4 regions of the Kitasatospora acidiphila genome follow, and region 3 is predicted to be linked to each of the others. Evidence: riboswitches for the same ligand, from Rfam matches in the RefSeq annotation. Region 3 holds a riboswitch; each other region holds the start of a gene.

Region 1 (3,961 bases), 7.1 Mb from region 3:
GGTGTAGTTCGAGATGGTCTCGTACTTCACGCCGGCGCTCGGGTTGGCGGCCTCCACGAACTTGCCGCCGCCCACGTACAGGCCCACGTGGTAGACGCCGGAGTCGCTGCCGTTGCTGGACCAGAAGAGCAGGTCGCCCGGCTGCAGGCTGGCCAGCGACACCCGGGTGGAGGCGGCGGCCTGGTCGGCGGCGATGCGCGGGATGGAGACGCCGGCCTGGGCCATCGCGGCCTGGGTCAGGCCGGAGCAGTCCCAACCGCCGTTGCTGCTGCCGCCCCAGACGTAGGCCTGGCCGACCTTGGACTCCGCGAAGCTGACCGCGGCGGCGAAGGCACCGGTGGCGCTCTGGGTGCTGGTGGAGCTGCTCTGCAGGCTGGTGGTGCGGGCCGGGAGCGAGGCCGGGGCCGGGGTGGCGGCGTCCGAGGAGTCGTCAGCGTTCTTGGCGGGCGCCGCGGGGGTGGCCACGGCGACCGTGCCGAGGTCGAGCTTCTCGCCCGGGTAGATCCAGTTCGGGCCCTGGGTCAGCACCGACTTGTTGAGGTCGTAGAGCTTCTGCCAGCCGCCGTCCACGTTGTGCTTCTGGGCGATGGTGGACAGCCAGTCGCCGGGCACCACGGTGTAGGTCTCGCGGTCGGCGTGCTGCGCCGGGGCGGCCTTCGGCGCCGGAGCCTGCTGCTGCGCCGGGGCGGCGGGGGCAGCCGGGGCGGCGGGGGTCGGCGCCGGGGTGCTGCTGGTGCTGCCGGCGCCGGTGTCGACCTGCGCCGGGGCGCCGCCGGCGGTCAGGCCCGCCTGGATGGAGCAGACCGGCCAGGCGCCGGGGCCCTGGTCGGCGAGCACCTTCTCGGCGACGGCGATCTGCTGGTCCTTGGTGGCCAGGTTGGCCTGCGGGGCGTACTGGGTGCCGCCGTAGGCCGCCCAGGTGGAGGAGGTGAACTGCAGGCCGCCGTAGAAGCCGTTGCCGGTGTTGATGCTCCAGTTGTTGGTGCTCTCGCAGGCGGCGACCTTGTCCCACACCGAGACCGGCGCGGCGGAGGCGGTGGTGGCGGTGATGCACGGCAGGGCCAGGCCCAGGCCGAGCAGGCCGGTGGCGGCAATCGCGCGCTTGGCGTTGCGGGGACGGTTCGTGCCAGTCGTGGGCAGCATGAAGACGCGTTCCTCTCCTACGCCTACGAGGTGAGCTGTCGGATTCGGGCTGGAGTTGCCCGGCCGTGCGTGCACGGCTTCACCCCAAGCCCCGGTCTCCCGGGGCGGCTTACCTGGGTCCCCCGCTCCTGCCGTGGTTGCGTTTTCGCGCCGCCAGCAGGGTCGGTGGCAGGACTCGGCGTCCGGTCTGCTGGGTCCGTGTGACCACGAACGGGGAGCACGTTAGACAGACATAAGAAGGAATCGCAAACAGCTGTGAGTGACATCACACAGTATTCACTTGACCTTCAAGATCGCGATGTGCCGGTAGCTGATGGAGTGTTGGGTCGGGAACCGGCAACTGGGTTGTTCGCCAGCGAAGTTGCCGCTCTTTCAGGCTGATGGGCCGTTCAAAATCCGAGGCCCTCGCAGGAGGCTTTCCCGGCAACTTCCAAGGGACTTGAAGGTGCTCTGACAGGTACTCGTTACCAATTCGAGACCGGCGGCCTGACGGGGTGCTAGAAGGGTCAAAACGGACAGATACGGGCAGATTGACGAACCTTGTGAAGGCATGCCCACGAACTGAGCCCCTGCCAGTGGGGCCGGCGGGTGTCGGCGGGTGTCCGGGCATGCGAAAGGCCCCGTCCGCGTCCCAGGGGGACGTGAACGGGGCCAGCCGGACTGCGGGGGCTCAGGCCTCCTCAGAAGCCTCTCCAGCGGGCTGTGCGGGGAGCTGCGGGCCCTCCGTGACCGGGTCGGGCTCGGCGGGCTCGGGCAGCGCGGCCAGGTACACCGAGGCGATCAGCTGACCGACCGTCGGGTAGGCGCCGATCGGCGCGGCGCTCGGGCAGCCGGTCTCCTCGGCGGCGGCCAGCAGCGCCTCGCCGCTCACCTCGGGGCCGATCACCAGCGGGGCCAGGGCGGGCCGCTGCGAGCCGGTGGCCCGCAGGTGCTCGACGGCGCCGGCCACCGAGCCGGGCACGTCCAGGGCGGCGGCCACCACCGGCACCGCCAGCCGGGCCGCGAGCAGCACGCCGGTGACGCCGGCCGCCGCGGCGGCCTCCTCGCCGCCCACGGTGGTCAGCACCACGCCGTCGGCGGCCGTGGCGATGGCGAACAGGCGGGCGCGGTCGGCGCGGGCCAGGCCGGCCTCGGAGAGCCGCACGTGCACCGCCTCGGCCAGCAGCGGGTGCGGGCCGAGCGGCTCGGTCACCTGCGCCCCGGTCTCGGCGGCGAGCTGGTGCAGCCCGGCCAGGAAGTCATGCGGTCCGGTGACCAGCGGCACCAGCACCGGGGCGGGCAGGCCCAGCTCGGCGGCCCGGGCCACCAGGTCGGCCACGGTGGGGGCGGCGTGGCCCGGCTGTGCCTGGGGAGCGTCCTGCTCGTCTCGCTCCTGCTGGGCCGCCGGCTCGGCGGCCGTGGTCGGCAGCCAGCCGGCCAGCATTTCGATGCCGGGCTGTTCGCCGCGGATCACCGAGATCAGCTCGTCGACCACCGCCACCGCCTCGGGCGTCGCCTCGGCCGGCACCGCGAGGACCAGCGGCGCCGCGCCGACCGGGACCTCGGGGCGCTCGGGACGGCGGTGGCGCCCCCGTGCTCGGGAGCCTGGCGTGCGGACGGGCAGTTGTGCGCCCGGGATGGCTGCAGTGCTCATGGCGCAGAATCGTAGGACATACGCGTGATCAGTCCGCATCGGGCTGCCGGTCGATTGCCCGCCGTCCGGCTCCGCTCCGCCGATGGCCAGGCCCGGCGTCCGGAAAACCGGCCTCTCGTTCCATTGATGTGACGGAGTGTGAGGGTTCGGATGCGAACTCGACCGTGGAATGGGCCTGTCAATGGCCGAACCGGTCAGAGGGTCGTGGACGTCCCCTGACACGGGGTGACGATCGAAGAGCTGAATCACCCTCAAATGTCCAGTTCTGTCTGGCGGATTGTGTCGGTTTGGCGAGGGTTTGTCACATCAAGTTCCTGACGGTGCACGCGCAAAATCGCATGCCGATGCACGTGCATTAGCGTTATCATCACGACAAGTAAGGCATTCGCCCTGCCCGTACGAGCCGGAGGCGGCCGGCGGCCGGAGCGGTCGGGCGCCGAGCGCTATGAGCACTCCAGCTCTTGGGAGAATTCGATGCACCACACGTACAACGGCATGCCCGCGGCAGACCTCGAAGGCGTGGTCTGGCAGAAGAGTCGCCACAGCAACTCCAAGGGCAACTGCGTGGAGCTGGCGGCCCTCGATGGTGGCGCCGTCGCCATGCGCAACTCGCGCTTCCCGGACGGCCCGGCCCTCATCTACACCCGGGACGAGATCGAGGCGCTGCTGCTGGGTGTCAAGGACGGGGAGTTCGACCACCTGGTCGCCTGATCCCCGAGCCACCGTCAGGCCGCTTGCCGGGCCTGCCGATCGGACTGGGCGCCGCCGCGGCACAGGGGAGTCTGCGGCGGCGTTTCGCATGTCCTCGGCGCCCCTTGTCGGTTGGACCCCCGGGTTGGCTGCGCAGTTCGGCCGCGCGGTTCGGCTGCTCGCTCCGGCAACCGCAGGCTGGACCCGCGGGTCGGCCCCGGGAACGCGAAACGCCGCGCGACGGCGCGGCGTTCGGTCGGGCGGATGGGCCCGTCAGGCTGAGCGGCGGTGACGTCCGATCGACGCGGCGTCAACTGCCGCGGAGGACAGCGAAGTCGGTGCCCCTCGGCCTGGAAAACGGCCCAGACCACCTTGCCGGTCCCGGAGGCCAGCGGGTGCCAGCCCCAGGAGCGGCTGAACGAATCGACCAGGTGCAGCCCCCGGCCCGACTCGGCCACGAAGTCGGCCTCCCGGGTGACCGGCCCCTGGCAGCTC
Region 2 (3,961 bases), 6.2 Mb from region 3:
CCAGGCAGCGCGCCCCGCGCACCGGGTCGGGCGTGCCCAGGTCCCAGGGCGCCGCGGCCGCGTCCGGGGCCGCGCCCTCGCCCGTCACCGCCGCGCCGGCCAGGGTGAGCCGGCGCTGCAGCACCGCGGGGTAGTCGTCGTAGCCGAGCAGCCGGTACCGCAGCTCGGCGGTGACCGTGCCGGCGTCCCAGCCGACCGGCCGGTAGTCGAGCTCGGCCAGCGGCAGCGCGGCCAGCTCGCCGGTCCGCAGCCGGTCGGCGCGGCGGGCGAGCAGCGCGGTCAGCCGGTCGGCGGCGAGCCGGCCGTCCGCCGGCCGCCGGTCGGCGGACGGCGCGGCGGCCGGCGGCAGCGAGAGCTGGGTGAGCGCCCCCGCCACCAGCAGCAGCGCGGTACGCCGCGACACCCCGGCGCGACTGGCCGCACCGGCGTGTGCCGCGCTCTCCACCGGCAGCCTCTCGACGGCGCTCAGACCCGCACCACCGCTGAGACCGGCATCGCCGAGACGCTCTCGTACCGCACCTGGGCTCCGGGGTGCGGGGCATGGATCACCGTGCCACCGCCGACGTACATGCCGACGTGGTGCATGTCCTTGAAGAAGATCACCAAGTCTCCCGGTTGCGCCTCGGCCAGGCTGATCCGCCGCCCCCCGAACGCCTGCGCCTGGGAGGTGCGCGGCAGGGTCACTCCGGCCTGCCGCCAGGCCCAGTACATCAGACCGGAGCAGTCGAAGGCATCGGGCCCGGTGGCTCCGTAGACGTAGGGCGACCCGAGCTTGCCCAGCGCGGCGGCCAGCGCGATGCCGGCGCGGTCCGAGGAGGGCGGCGCGCTGCCCAGGTCGAGCCGGTCGGTGCCGCGGGTGGCGCGCTGCTCGGCGTCCCGCTCGTCCTGTGCGGCCAGCTGCGCCCGGTCGTCGGCGGTCAGGGTGCCGAGCAGGGCCTGGGCGCTCTTCAGCCGGTCCTGCAGCTGCTGCCTGCTCTGCGCCAGCGTGCTGCGGACCGCCTCCAGCTCGGCCAGCTTGGCGGTCGCCTCGGCGCGGCGCTGGTCCAGGGCGCGCTCCTGCTGCTGGAGCGTGCGCAGCGAGTCGGCCCGCTGCTCACCCGCCTGCCCCAGGCTGCGGGCTTCGGCCAGGTAGCGGGTCGGGTCGCCGGAGAGCATCAGCTGCACGGCCGGGTCCATCCCGCCGGAGCGGTACTGGGCGGCGGCGATCTCGGCGAGCGCGGTGCGGGTCTCGGTGACCGCCTCCTGGTCCCGGGCCACCGCCCCTGCAGCTCGGTCGCCTCGCGCTGCAGCCGCTTGGCGTCGTCCTCGGCGGCGGTGGAGCGCTCCGACGCCTGCTCGGCCTCCGTGTAGAGCTGGTCGACCTGCGCCCTGACGCCGGCCCGGTCCGGTCCGGGCCCGCCGGGCGCCGCCTGCGCCGCGCCGCCCGCCGCTATCGCCAGCGCCGTGGTCGCGGCGGCGGTGACCGCCAGCACCCGGGAGAGCCGACGTTCGGCGCCCTGCTGGGGAGTGCGGCCCGGGAGCACCGGGCGTTGCGGCATCGTCATGGGCTGACGACTCCAATCGGCGGCGGAACAGATCCGCGCCGACGTTAGCGAGTCGGGGCGGACGAGTCCAAACCCCTGCCAATACGAATATTTGACCAAGAATCGGACATGCAGCCGAAAGAGCCCGGCCCCCGAAGCGGGGACCGGGCTCTTTCCCGACGAACCGTCAGGGGCGCATCACACGCGGATGATGGCCGCGATCGGCATCACGGTGGCGTTCTCGTAGTGCACGACCGCGCCGGTGTGCGGGGCGTGGATGATCTGCCCGCCACCCACGTACATGCCGACGTGGTGCATGTCGGAGAAGTAGATGATCAGGTCGCCGGGCTGCGCGTTGGCGATGTCCGTGCCCACGTTGGTGCCGATCGTGGCCTGCTCCTCGGAGGTGCGCGGCAGCGAGACGCCGGCCTTCGCGTAGGCCCACTGCATCAGGCCCGAGCAGTCGAACGAGGTCGGACCGGCGGCACCGTAGACGTACGGCGAGCCCAGCGCGGACTCGGCGGCGGCGATCGCGGCCTGCGCGTGCGAGCCGGCCGGGATGCTGCTCAGATCGGTGCGGGCGCTGCCGCGGGAGGCGGCGTCCTGCTGGCCGGCCTGGCTCTGGGCCTGGCTGGCGGCGGCCTTGGCAGCGGCGGCGGCCTGGGCCTCCTGCGCGGCGATGGCCTGCTTCTGCTGCTCGGTGAGCGAGTTGAGCAGGTCCTGGGCGGCCTTCAGCTTGGCCTGGGCGTCGTCCTTGGCGGACTTCAGCTGGGCGGTGGTGGAGTCCAGCTCGGCCAGCTTGCCGCTCGCGTCGGCCTTGTCCTGGTCGAGCTTGCGCTGCTCCTGCTGGAGCTCCTTCAGCGTCTCGCCCTGGCTGGTGTTCAGCTGGTTGATCGAGCCGGCCTGGTTGAGGAAGCTGTCCGGGTTCGCGTTCAGCATCAGCTGAACCGTCGGGGATATCCCGTCGTTGGCGTACTGGTCGGCGGCCACGCCGGCCAGGCCGTTCTGCAGGTTGGTCACCTGGTCCTGCTGCCGGGCCACCTGGTCCTGCAGGTCGCCGACCTGCTTCTGCAGCGTCTGCTGCTTGGACTGGGCCGTCATGTACGCCTGGTTGGCCGCCTCGGCCTTCTGGTTGAGGTCGTCGACCTGGGTCTTCACCTGGTCCAGCGTCGGCGCCGGGTCGGCGTGCGCGCTGGTCTGTGCGGACAGGGCGACGGCGGTCGCCGCAGCAGCGGTCAGGATCGACGCGCGAGTTCGGCCGACGGGCTTGGGACGACGGTGGGACGCCACGAATCCTTCTTCCTCGGGCCGCCTACCGGGTGAGCTGACGGGTTCGGGCCGGAAGCATGCCCTACGACGCCTCACCGGCCCGCGGGCCGACCTGGCGCCGATTCACCCCGGAGGAACGTGTGGTTCCCCGGCTCCGGTCCACAGCACCCCCGCGGGGACTCCCCTCGGGCCGTCAACTGCCCGGGCTGCTTTCCGAACTCGGCGGGACCTCCGCTGCCACCCGGGTCGGGTGATCGCCATCGCATCGGTCTGGAGCCGACCCTAGTAACAGGTCCGTGATGTGTTCAAATCCTTGTCGGAATTACTTACGAACTTTGACTGTCCGTGATAAGCGCGTCACCCATCGGTGATCAAGACGCAGACGAACAGGTGTCCCAGCTCACAACTCGGACCGCTCGGGACCCGGACACGCGCTGACCGACCCTCAGCAGGAGGGCCGGCCAGGTGGCTCGACGGGGAGTCAGCGGGGTCGGGTCAGACCCGGCGGATGGTCTTGATCGGGCCGATCGAGGCGGCGTCGGCGATCCGCACCACGTCACCGGTGTGCGGGGCGTGCACCACCTTGCCGTTGCCGATGTACATCCCCACGTGGTGCGCGTCGGCGCCGTAGATCACCAGGTCGCCGGGCTGCGCGTCGGCCAGGCTGGGCACGGCGGTGCCGACCGTGGCCTGCTCCTGCGAGGTGCGCGGCAGCGAGACGCCGGCCTGCGCGTAGGACCACTGCATCAGGCCCGAGCAGTCGAAGGTGGTCGGGCCGGTGGCGCCCCAGACGTAGTAGTCGCCCAGCCGGGTCAGCGCCTGCTGCACCGCGCTGCCCGCGTAACCGCCGGCCTGCGGCAGGCCGATCGGCGTGCGGACGTCGCTGCGCGAGGCGTGGTCGTCGGCGGTGACCGCCGCCCGGTCGGCCGCGCTCAGCGAGGCCAGCAGCTGCTGCGCCGCCGCCAACTTGCCCTGCACATCGGTCTTGGCCGCGTTCAGCTCCTGCGTCGAGCGGTCCAGCTCGGCCAGCGTGTCGGCGGCTTCCTTCTTCTCCTGGTCCAGCTTGCGCTGCTGGTCCATGAGCGACTTCAGCGCGGCGGTCTCGGAGGTGGTGGCCATCTGCATGCTGGCCGTCTGGTCCAGGTAGCTCTGCGGGTTGGAGTTGAGCA
Region 3 (3,961 bases):
GTGACCGAGTTCACCATCGAGCTGCACGCCGAGGGCACCGAGTTCCAGCAGCGGGTCTGGCAGGCCGTCGATGCCATTCCGTACGGCGCCACCACGACCTATGGGCGGCTCGCCGAGCAGATCGGGGCGCCACGCGCGGCCGTCCGGGCGGTCGGCGCCGCGATCGGGGCGAACCCGGTGCTGTTGGTGCGGCCGTGCCACCGGGTGGTCGGCGCGACCGGCGCGCTCACCGGCTATGCGGGCGGGCTGGAGCGCAAGGAGTTCCTGCTGGTGCGCGAGGGGGCCCTGCCGCAGCAGCTCGGCTGATCACGGTGCGCGGGCGGCCGGTTACCGGGTCGCCCGCGCACCGGCGCAAGCGGCGCCTACTCGGCGGGCTCGACGGCGCGCAGCTGGCCGAGCAGTTCGGTGGCCACCCAGTCGAGGGCGTCGTTCAGCTGCAGTGCGTCCAGTGGCATCCAGAGCGAGACCAGGGACAGTCCCGCGCTGCCGAGCCGGCCGAGTGCGTCGACCAGCTGCGCCGTGCTCGCGCCCGGCCCGCCCAGCGGCTCACCGGGCAGCGGCACCGCCGGCTCGAAGCCGGGCGGCACCACGAAGCACACCGAGGAGAGCATCAGGTCGCCCGGATCGCGGTCGACCTGCTCGCCGAAGGCGTCCAGCCGCCCACGCACCTCGTGCACCTGCTCCGGCGTGCTCACCCCGCCGTGCCAGCCGTCACCGAAGCGCAGCGCCCGGCGCAGCGCGGCGTCGCTCTGGCCGCCGACCCAGATGTCCGGCCCGCCCTTGGCGCGCGGCGCGGTCGCGGGCACCGCCTTGGCCAGCGTGGTGAACCGGCCCTCGAAGTCGACCGGCGCGCCGTTCCAGAGCGCCCGCAGCACGGCCAGCGCCTCGTCGGTGCGGGCGCCGCGCTGCCGCACGTCGAGTCCGAGGGCGGCGAACTCCGCCGGATCCCAGCCGGTGCCGACGCCGAGCGCGAACCGTCCGCCGGAGAGCACGTCCAGCCCCGCCGCCTGCTGGGCGACCGTGAGCGGGTGGCGGTAGGGCAGCGCCAGGATGCTGGTGGCGAGCCGGATCCGCGAGGTCGCGCCGGCCACCGCCGAGAGCAGGGTCAGCGGATCGAGGACCGCGCCGCCTTCGCTGTGCAGCAGATGGTCCGACGCCAGCAGATAGTCCAGGCCGAGCTGTTCGGCCCGTAGCGCGGTCCGCAGGACCAGGCCGGCGGCGCCGGTCGGCCAGCGCGGCGGTTCCAGGGATACTCCCAGCTGCATGGTGAGCCACCTCTCCCGAGTTCGGGGACCGGCGAGTCGCCCGCCCCGAGCGCCACCCTAGAAAATACCTGACGGGACGTCAGCCACGGGGGCGGTCATGTCACCCTGGGTGGCCGCGCTGGCAGTAATGTTGTGCTCTGCAACCAGTAGCCACTGGTAACCGTAGCCCCTGCCCTTGTAGGAGACGTCGTTGTCCGGCCGAGACGCCTCGATCGAGACCATCCAGCGCGAGCTGACCGCCTTCGCCCGGCGGGCCCGGCACAAGGCCTCGCAACTGCACCCCGAGCTGTCCCTGGTGAGCTACAGCATGCTCGACCTGATGCACGAGCGCGGCGGCTGCCGGGCAGCCGACCTGGCGGCCCACTTCATGCTCGACAAGTCCACGGTCAGCCGTCAGGTCGGCGCCCTGGAGAAGCTCGGGGTGATCGTCCGGGAGGTGGACCCCGACGACCACCGCGGCCAGATCCTGCGGCCCAGCGAGGCGGGCCTGAAACTGCTCAACGAGGCCTACCAGATGCGCCGGCAGTCCTTCCTGGAGCGGTTCACCGGCTGGGACGACGACGACCTGGCCGGATTCGCCCGCTACCTGGTCCGCTACGGCGAGGCCGACTGACTCCGCCGCCGTCCCCGGGAAACGCCGAGGCCGGCCGGCCCGACGCGGAGTCGGGCCGACCGGCCAAGGGCTGAGAGGGGATCAGCGGTACAGCAGCACCGGTCGGTCGGACAGGTCCGACCGGTGAGACCGGGTCAGGCGGCTTAGTACGCCGAGTGGGTCTGCCAGAACGCCCAGGCGGCGTTCGGGCTGCCGTAGGTCTGGTTCATGTACTGCAGGGCCCAGCGCAGCTGAGTGGCCGGGTTGGTCTGCCAGTCGGCACCGGCGGACGCCATCTTGTTGCCGGGCAGGGCCTGCGGCAGGCCGTAGGCGCCGGAGCTCGGGTTGGTGGCGGACACGTTCCAGCCGCTCTCGTGGCTGATGATCTGGTCGAACGAGGCCAGCTGGTCGGCCGGGACGATGGAGGCGGCCAGCGCCTGCAGCGAGCCCGGGGTGGACGCGACCGGCGCCGGGGCGGCGGCCTGGGTGGTGGTCTGCACGGCGGCGGAGGTGCTCGCGGCCGGGGCGGACTTGTGCTGGACCGGGGCGCTCTGCTGCTGGGCCGGCGCCGGGGCGGCGGCCTGGTGCTGGGCGGCACCCAGGGCAAGGTGCTGACCCGGGTAGATCACGTTCGGATTGCTGAGCACCGACTTGTTCAGGTCGTAGAGCTTCTGCCAGCCGCCCTGCACGTTGTGGGCGTTGGCGATCTTGAACAGGGTGTCGCCGGAGACGACGGTGTAGCTCGCCGGGGCGGCCTGGGCCGGAGCCTGCGCGGCGGCCGGCTGGGCGGCGACCGGGGCAGCGTCCTCGTGGTGGGACTGCACGGCGTGGTGGCCGTAGTGCTGCGGGGTGGCGGCGTTGGCGCCACCGGCGGCGATCAGCGGGAGACCGGCACCCACGCCGGCCACCACGGCGACGGCGACGGCGCGCTTGAGGGCGGAGCGGCTGGGCAGGCTGGGACGACCGTTGGTCGAGAGCATGAAGTGTTTCCTCTCCCACGCCTACGAGGTGAGCTGTCGGGTTCGGGCTGGAGTTGCCCGGCCGCGCTAGGCGCGGCTTCACCCCAAGCCCCGCCCGGAGAAGCTCCGGGTGGGGCGGTCTTACCTGTGGGTCCCCCGCCCTTGCCGTGGTGCTAGGTGCACGTGACTCGCTCGGTCCGGCGGCAAGGCTCGGCGTTCCGGAGAGCGAGGTTCGTGTGAGGACGAACGAGAAGAACCGTAAACAAACCATCGGCCGTATCACAAGCTGATGTGAGCTGTCTCATGTTTCGGCCGGGGGAGGCATGGGAGATCGACCGGGGTGTCTGACGATGAGTCAGCCGGCGTGCCAGCCGGTCGGGTCGACACCTCCCGGAACCGCCTCCGCCGGGCCGTACGGCGCTCTGGTCAGGATGAGTCCGCCCAGGTCAAGGTGGCTGACCGAGCCGTCCGCGGCGTGGCCGACCCGCAGCGGCTCGCCCGCGTAGTAGCCGTCCAGACAGGTCCAGCTGCCGTCGGCCTCCGGGCGCAGCCGAGTGGGCGCCGAGGCGCTGGCCGGCTCCCGCAGCTCCAGCTCGCCGCCCGCCCGCAGATGCACGGCGAGCGACCTCGTCCCCCAGTACCAGGGCCCGGTCAGCGCGAGCAGGCTGGGATCGGCGTCGGTGAACGGGCGCCACGGCGCCGGGAACCGCGGCTCGTGCTCGGCCACGATCCGCACCAGATCGGCGGCGATCGTTCCAGTGGACGTGCCGGACGTCACATTGGCCAGCGCGACCCCTGCCAGATCCTCGCTCTCGCTCGCCCACAACCCGGCCACGAATCCCGGGATCGAGCCGGTGTGGCCCACCAGCAGCCGGCCGTCCTGCCGCTTCACCTCCAGGCCCAGGCCGTGGCAGAGCGTCCAGTCGCCCTCGGGCGCGCTCGCGGGCCGGCGCATCTCGGCCAGCGTCCCGGCGGCCAGCACCTTGTCGTCCCCGCCGACCAGGAACGCCGCCCACCGGCACAAATCGGCTGCCGTGGACCAGAGTTGGCCGGCCGGCGCCATCTCCCCGGTGTCGGTGAGCGGCTCCGGCATCATCACGTCGGCCCACGGGTGCACCGCGAACCCGCCCGCGTGCGGGGCCTGC
Region 4 (3,961 bases), 3.9 Mb from region 3:
CACCGGCTGGCAGCAGCTGACCCTGCCGACCGACGGCACCGTGCCCAACCGCTACCTGGCCGGTCTGGCGATCGACCCGAAGAACCCGAGCCATGTCTTCGTCGCGGTCAACGGCTTCTCGCGGGCCTGGACTGCGGGCCCGGGCGCGGGCGTCGGCCATGTCTTCGAGTCCACCGACGCCGGTGCGCACTGGGCGGACATCTCGGCCAACCTGCCGGATGTGCCGGCCGACTCGCTGGTGATCACCAAGACGGGCGGGCTGGCGCTGGCCACCGACCTCGGCGTGCTCTACCGGGGTGCGGGCCAGCGCGGCTGGCAGCGCGTGGGCGAGCTGCCGGCGGTCGCCGTCGACCAGCTGACGCTCGGTGCCGACGGCCGGCTCTACGCGGCCACCCACGGCCGCGGCATCTGGTCGTTCAAGGCGGACGACCTCGACCAGAACGAGCAGTAGCCGAGTAGGTCGGCGAGGGGGTCGGGGGCGCGGGTTCCCGGCCCCCTTCGTCATGCGCCCTACTGCCCGTCCACCTCGCCGTAGCCCGGCTGCGGCCGGGCCGGCACGGTGGCGAGCGAGCGCAGTCCGCGGATGACGGCCAGCCCGCGGCGCACGGCGGCCCAGCCGGTGGGCTGCGCCGGGTCGGCCGGTGCGGTGGTGGCAGTGGCGGGGGCGGCGGGCCGCGGCGCCGGGGCGGTCCGCTGGGCGGGGACCGCTGTGGTGCCGTCGGCCGTGCCGGGCTGCTGGGTCATGGCCCCTCCTGGTCTCCACGGGTGAGAGGGACTTTAGTCCCATCCGATCCGCAGACCATCACACCAGGGTGAGAATCACCTTTGCTCCGGCGCTTGCTCCGGCGCTCAGTCGCTCTTCGCGCCCGGCCAGTTGCGCAGGCCGTCGGTCAGCAGGGTGAGCAGCCGGTCCTGGGTCTCGGCCAGGTCCTCGGTCAGCCGGAACGCCCCGGCGATGCTCAGCGAGGCGAAGCCGTGGGCGATGGCGCGCACCGAGCGGGCCGCGTGCACCGCCTCGGAGTCGCTGATGCCGTAGTCGGCGAGGATCTCGAAGATGGTGCCGACCAGCAGGGTGGCCGCGTCCATCAGCTGCTCGTCGCCGGGCAGCGGCGCCTGCGGCAGCGCCGCGTACCGCAGCGGATGGGTCATCGCGTAGGAGTGGTAGGCCTGCATCAGCGCCGTCACCGCCGGCTCGCCGTGCTGCCCGGCGATCGCCCGGCGCAGTTCCCCGGCCAGGTCGGTGGTGACCCGGATGGCGATCAGGCGGCGCAGTCCGGCCAGTCCGCCCGGCACGTGCTTGTAGAGCGAGGGGCGGCGACCCCGGCCCTGGCGGCGACGGCGGCCAGGGTCAGGGCGTCCGGCCCGTCCTCGTCGATCAGGGCCAGGGCGTGGTCGACCACGGCGTCCGGGTTGAGTCCGGCACGGGGCATCAGGCCACCTCCTTCAGGAACGGGAGCAGGGCGTCGGCGGTGGCCTGCGGGAACTGGGCCTGCGGGTAGTGACCGGCGCCGTCGATCATCACCTTACGGCCGTTCAGTGCGGACGCCTGACGGTCCGCCACCAGCTCCGGGCTGGGGAAGTCGGGGTCCTTGCTGCCCATCACCGCCAGGGTCGGGACGTCCACCCCGGTGCTCCAGCCGATCGGCGCCGAGTCGCCGTAGACGTGGCCCCGGGTGGCCTTGCGGCGGCCCGGGGTGCGCAGGGCGGCCACCAGGCCGGCGTTGTAGGCGGCGATCTCCTCGGTCACCTCGCCCGGGTAGGCCAGCTTGTTCAGGTACCAGCCCCAGATCCTGGGGAAGGCCAGCACCGCCGAGCCCAGGGTCTTGACCATCGCCTTCTCGAAGGCGGTCGCCGGGACCTTCTCGATGAAGGCGTTCAGCAGCACGATCCCGGCCACCCGCTCGGGCGCGTCGGAGGCGACCCGGACCACGCTGGCGCCGGTGTAGGAGTGGCCGACCAGCACGGCCTTGTCGATCTTCAGGTGGTCCAGGAGGGCGATGGCGTCCGCGGCCGCCGAGGCCGGGCTGTAGTCGTCCCAGTCGATCGAGGACTCGCCGAAGCCGCGCAGGTCCATGGTGATCACCCGGTAGCCGGCCGCGTTGAGCAGCGGACGCAGGTGGCGGAAGCTGCGCCGGGTCTCGAGCATCCCGGGGAGCAGCAGCACCGGGGCGCCGCCGCCGGTGCCCGGAGTGTCGTCGAAGGCGAGGGTGCCGCCGGGGAGTCGGAGGTACTGGGTCTGCGGGGCGGTGCTGGTGGCGTTCGTGGCGTTCATGGCGCTGGCCTCCTGACCGGGATCGGTGGGCGCCGGCTGCTGCCGACACCCACAAAGCTATGGCTAATAGCCATAGCCGTCAACCTCTGGACGGCCAGTGGCATCAGGACTCGACGCGGAACGGATCGTGCTCGGCGAGCAGCTTCTCCAGGCGCGCCTGGTCGACCCGGTTGACCACCTCGCCCTCCTGCTGGCGGTCCCGGATCACCTTGGCCAGGGTGAACGCCGAGGTCACGGTGTAGAGCGCGCCGAGCGCGAGGAAGGCGCGCACCCATGCGCTGACCGGCAGATAGGCGATGCCGATCGCGAGTCCGCTGCCGGCAAGGGCGAAGGAGAGGATCGCCTGGACGTAGTAGGCGGACGTGGTCCGCGGCTGTACCGAGGAAGTCATGTGTGAAGGATCGCCAACTCCGGTGCGGGGCACCTGAGTACGGGTACTCAGTTCGGCACTCAGCGTGAGGGGCGGTCAATCCCACGAGGGCGGCTTGGAATCAGGAGCTCCTAGGATTAACGTTTGATAACGCAGCGCGGTCGGAAACGCCGTACCCTGACGGCACCGTGCGCGTCGCCTAATCCGCAGGCCTGCCTCAACCGCAGGTCGGGAGCCGGGGAACCACCGTTCCTTGGGGTGAATCGGAGCGATCGCGGCCACGGCCGGGGCCGCTCGGTAGGAGACCTTCCGCTCCGAACCCGTCAGCTAACCCGGTAGGCGCGAGGGAAGGAAAGGAGCGCGCCCCCCGTGGCGTTGACGCACACCCCGCACAGCAACAGCGGCCTGCTCGACCACCCCGACGCGCCCGACGACTCCGCCCGCCACCGGCTGCCCAAGCAGACCCGCACCAGCGCCCCGGTGCTCGGAGTCACCGCGATGGCCGCCGCCCTCGGCGCCACCGGCTTCACCGCCACCGCCGCCGCGGCCGCCGCTCCGGCGAGTGCCGCGCCCGCAGTCAGCGCGCCCGACCAGGCGGACCCCGGGCTGGCGCTGGCTGCCCGGATCCAGCAGCAGGCCGACGGCGCCCCGGGCGCCGAGGACGGCGAGGACGCCGACCAGCTGACGGCCGGCCAGGGCGCCGCCCACCAGGAGAGCGCCCGGCAGGAGGCCGCCCGGTTGGCCGCCGCGCAGGAGGCAGCCGCCAAGCGGGCCGCCCAGCAGGCGGCCGCCACCGAGCAGGCCGCCCGCACCGAGCAGCCGGCGGCTCCCGCCGAGGCCGCCGAAGCCGTCGCGGTCGCACCCGCCGAGCAGCCGGCCGCCGTCTCCCCGCTGCCCGGCCACACCGTCGACGCCCCGGCCGCCACCCCCTGGGAGCAGCTGCGCACCGGCGTCGAGATCTCCGCGCCCGCCCACACCCCGGTGCGCGCGATCACCGCCGGCGCCGTCAGCTCGGCCGGCTGGTCCGGCCGCTACGGCTACCGGGTGATCCAGACCCTGCCGGACGGCACCGAGCTCTGGTACTGCCAGCTCGCCTCGATCTCCGCCACCGGCGGGGAGCTGGCCCAGGGCGCCGTGCTCGGCCAGGTCGGCGCCACCGGCAGCCGCGCCACCGGCCCGCGCCTGCACCTGGAGGTCCGCCCGGGCGGCGGCGCCCCGGTCGACGCGCTGGCCTGGCTCCAGGCGCACGGGGTCACCGCCTAGGGCCCCTGGAGCGGCCCTGGCTCACTCGCCGTCGGCGGTGCCGTCCCACTGCCCGA

Evidence for each region. A riboswitch is a leader RNA that binds a small molecule or an ion and turns the genes downstream of it on or off. The one in region 3 is predicted to bind cyclic di-AMP.
Region 1: it holds a riboswitch for cyclic di-AMP, as region 3 does, so the genes downstream of both, E6W39_RS34975 (transglycosylase family protein) here and E6W39_RS42600 (LysM peptidoglycan-binding domain-containing protein) in region 3, are expected to answer to the same signal.
Region 2: it holds a riboswitch for cyclic di-AMP, as region 3 does, so the genes downstream of both, E6W39_RS30445 (C40 family peptidase) here and E6W39_RS42600 (LysM peptidoglycan-binding domain-containing protein) in region 3, are expected to answer to the same signal.
Region 4: it holds a riboswitch for cyclic di-AMP, as region 3 does, so the genes downstream of both, E6W39_RS19545 (M23 family metallopeptidase) here and E6W39_RS42600 (LysM peptidoglycan-binding domain-containing protein) in region 3, are expected to answer to the same signal.

What each region holds. Positions count from the first base shown of each region.
Region 1 covers NZ_VIGB01000003.1:7,403,629-7,407,589, forward strand. The annotation lists gene E6W39_RS34975 (transglycosylase family protein) at 1-1,143, opposite strand, end outside; cyclic di-AMP (ydaO/yuaA leader) riboswitch at 1,151-1,295, opposite strand; gene E6W39_RS34980 (hypothetical protein) at 1,814-2,776, opposite strand; gene E6W39_RS34985 (DUF397 domain-containing protein) at 3,251-3,487, shown strand; gene E6W39_RS43790 (ATP-binding protein) at 3,502-3,961, opposite strand, start outside.
Region 2 covers NZ_VIGB01000003.1:6,437,220-6,441,180, reverse strand. The annotation lists gene E6W39_RS30455 (hypothetical protein) at 1-445, opposite strand, end outside; gene E6W39_RS30450 (C40 family peptidase) at 466-1,257, opposite strand; gene E6W39_RS43750 (hypothetical protein) at 1,155-1,544, opposite strand; gene E6W39_RS30445 (C40 family peptidase) at 1,722-2,813, opposite strand; cyclic di-AMP (ydaO/yuaA leader) riboswitch at 2,838-2,945, opposite strand; gene E6W39_RS30440 (C40 family peptidase) at 3,288-3,961, opposite strand, start outside.
Region 3 covers NZ_VIGB01000003.1:271,259-275,219, reverse strand. The annotation lists gene E6W39_RS02360 (methylated-DNA--[protein]-cysteine S-methyltransferase) at 1-306, shown strand, start outside; gene E6W39_RS02355 (LLM class flavin-dependent oxidoreductase) at 363-1,265, opposite strand; gene E6W39_RS02350 (MarR family winged helix-turn-helix transcriptional regulator) at 1,456-1,878, shown strand; gene E6W39_RS42600 (LysM peptidoglycan-binding domain-containing protein) at 2,022-2,837, opposite strand; cyclic di-AMP (ydaO/yuaA leader) riboswitch at 2,841-3,006, opposite strand; gene E6W39_RS02340 (serine hydrolase domain-containing protein) at 3,172-3,961, opposite strand, start outside.
Region 4 covers NZ_VIGB01000003.1:4,148,449-4,152,409, reverse strand. The annotation lists gene E6W39_RS19570 (glycosyl hydrolase) at 1-451, shown strand, start outside; gene E6W39_RS19565 (hypothetical protein) at 511-744, opposite strand; gene E6W39_RS19560 (TetR-like C-terminal domain-containing protein) at 850-1,293, opposite strand; gene E6W39_RS41695 (TetR family transcriptional regulator) at 1,260-1,430, opposite strand; gene E6W39_RS19555 (alpha/beta fold hydrolase) at 1,430-2,272, opposite strand; gene E6W39_RS19550 (YiaA/YiaB family inner membrane protein) at 2,376-2,663, opposite strand; cyclic di-AMP (ydaO/yuaA leader) riboswitch at 2,846-2,998, shown strand; gene E6W39_RS19545 (M23 family metallopeptidase) at 3,012-3,905, shown strand; gene E6W39_RS19540 (hypothetical protein) at 3,927-3,961, opposite strand, start outside.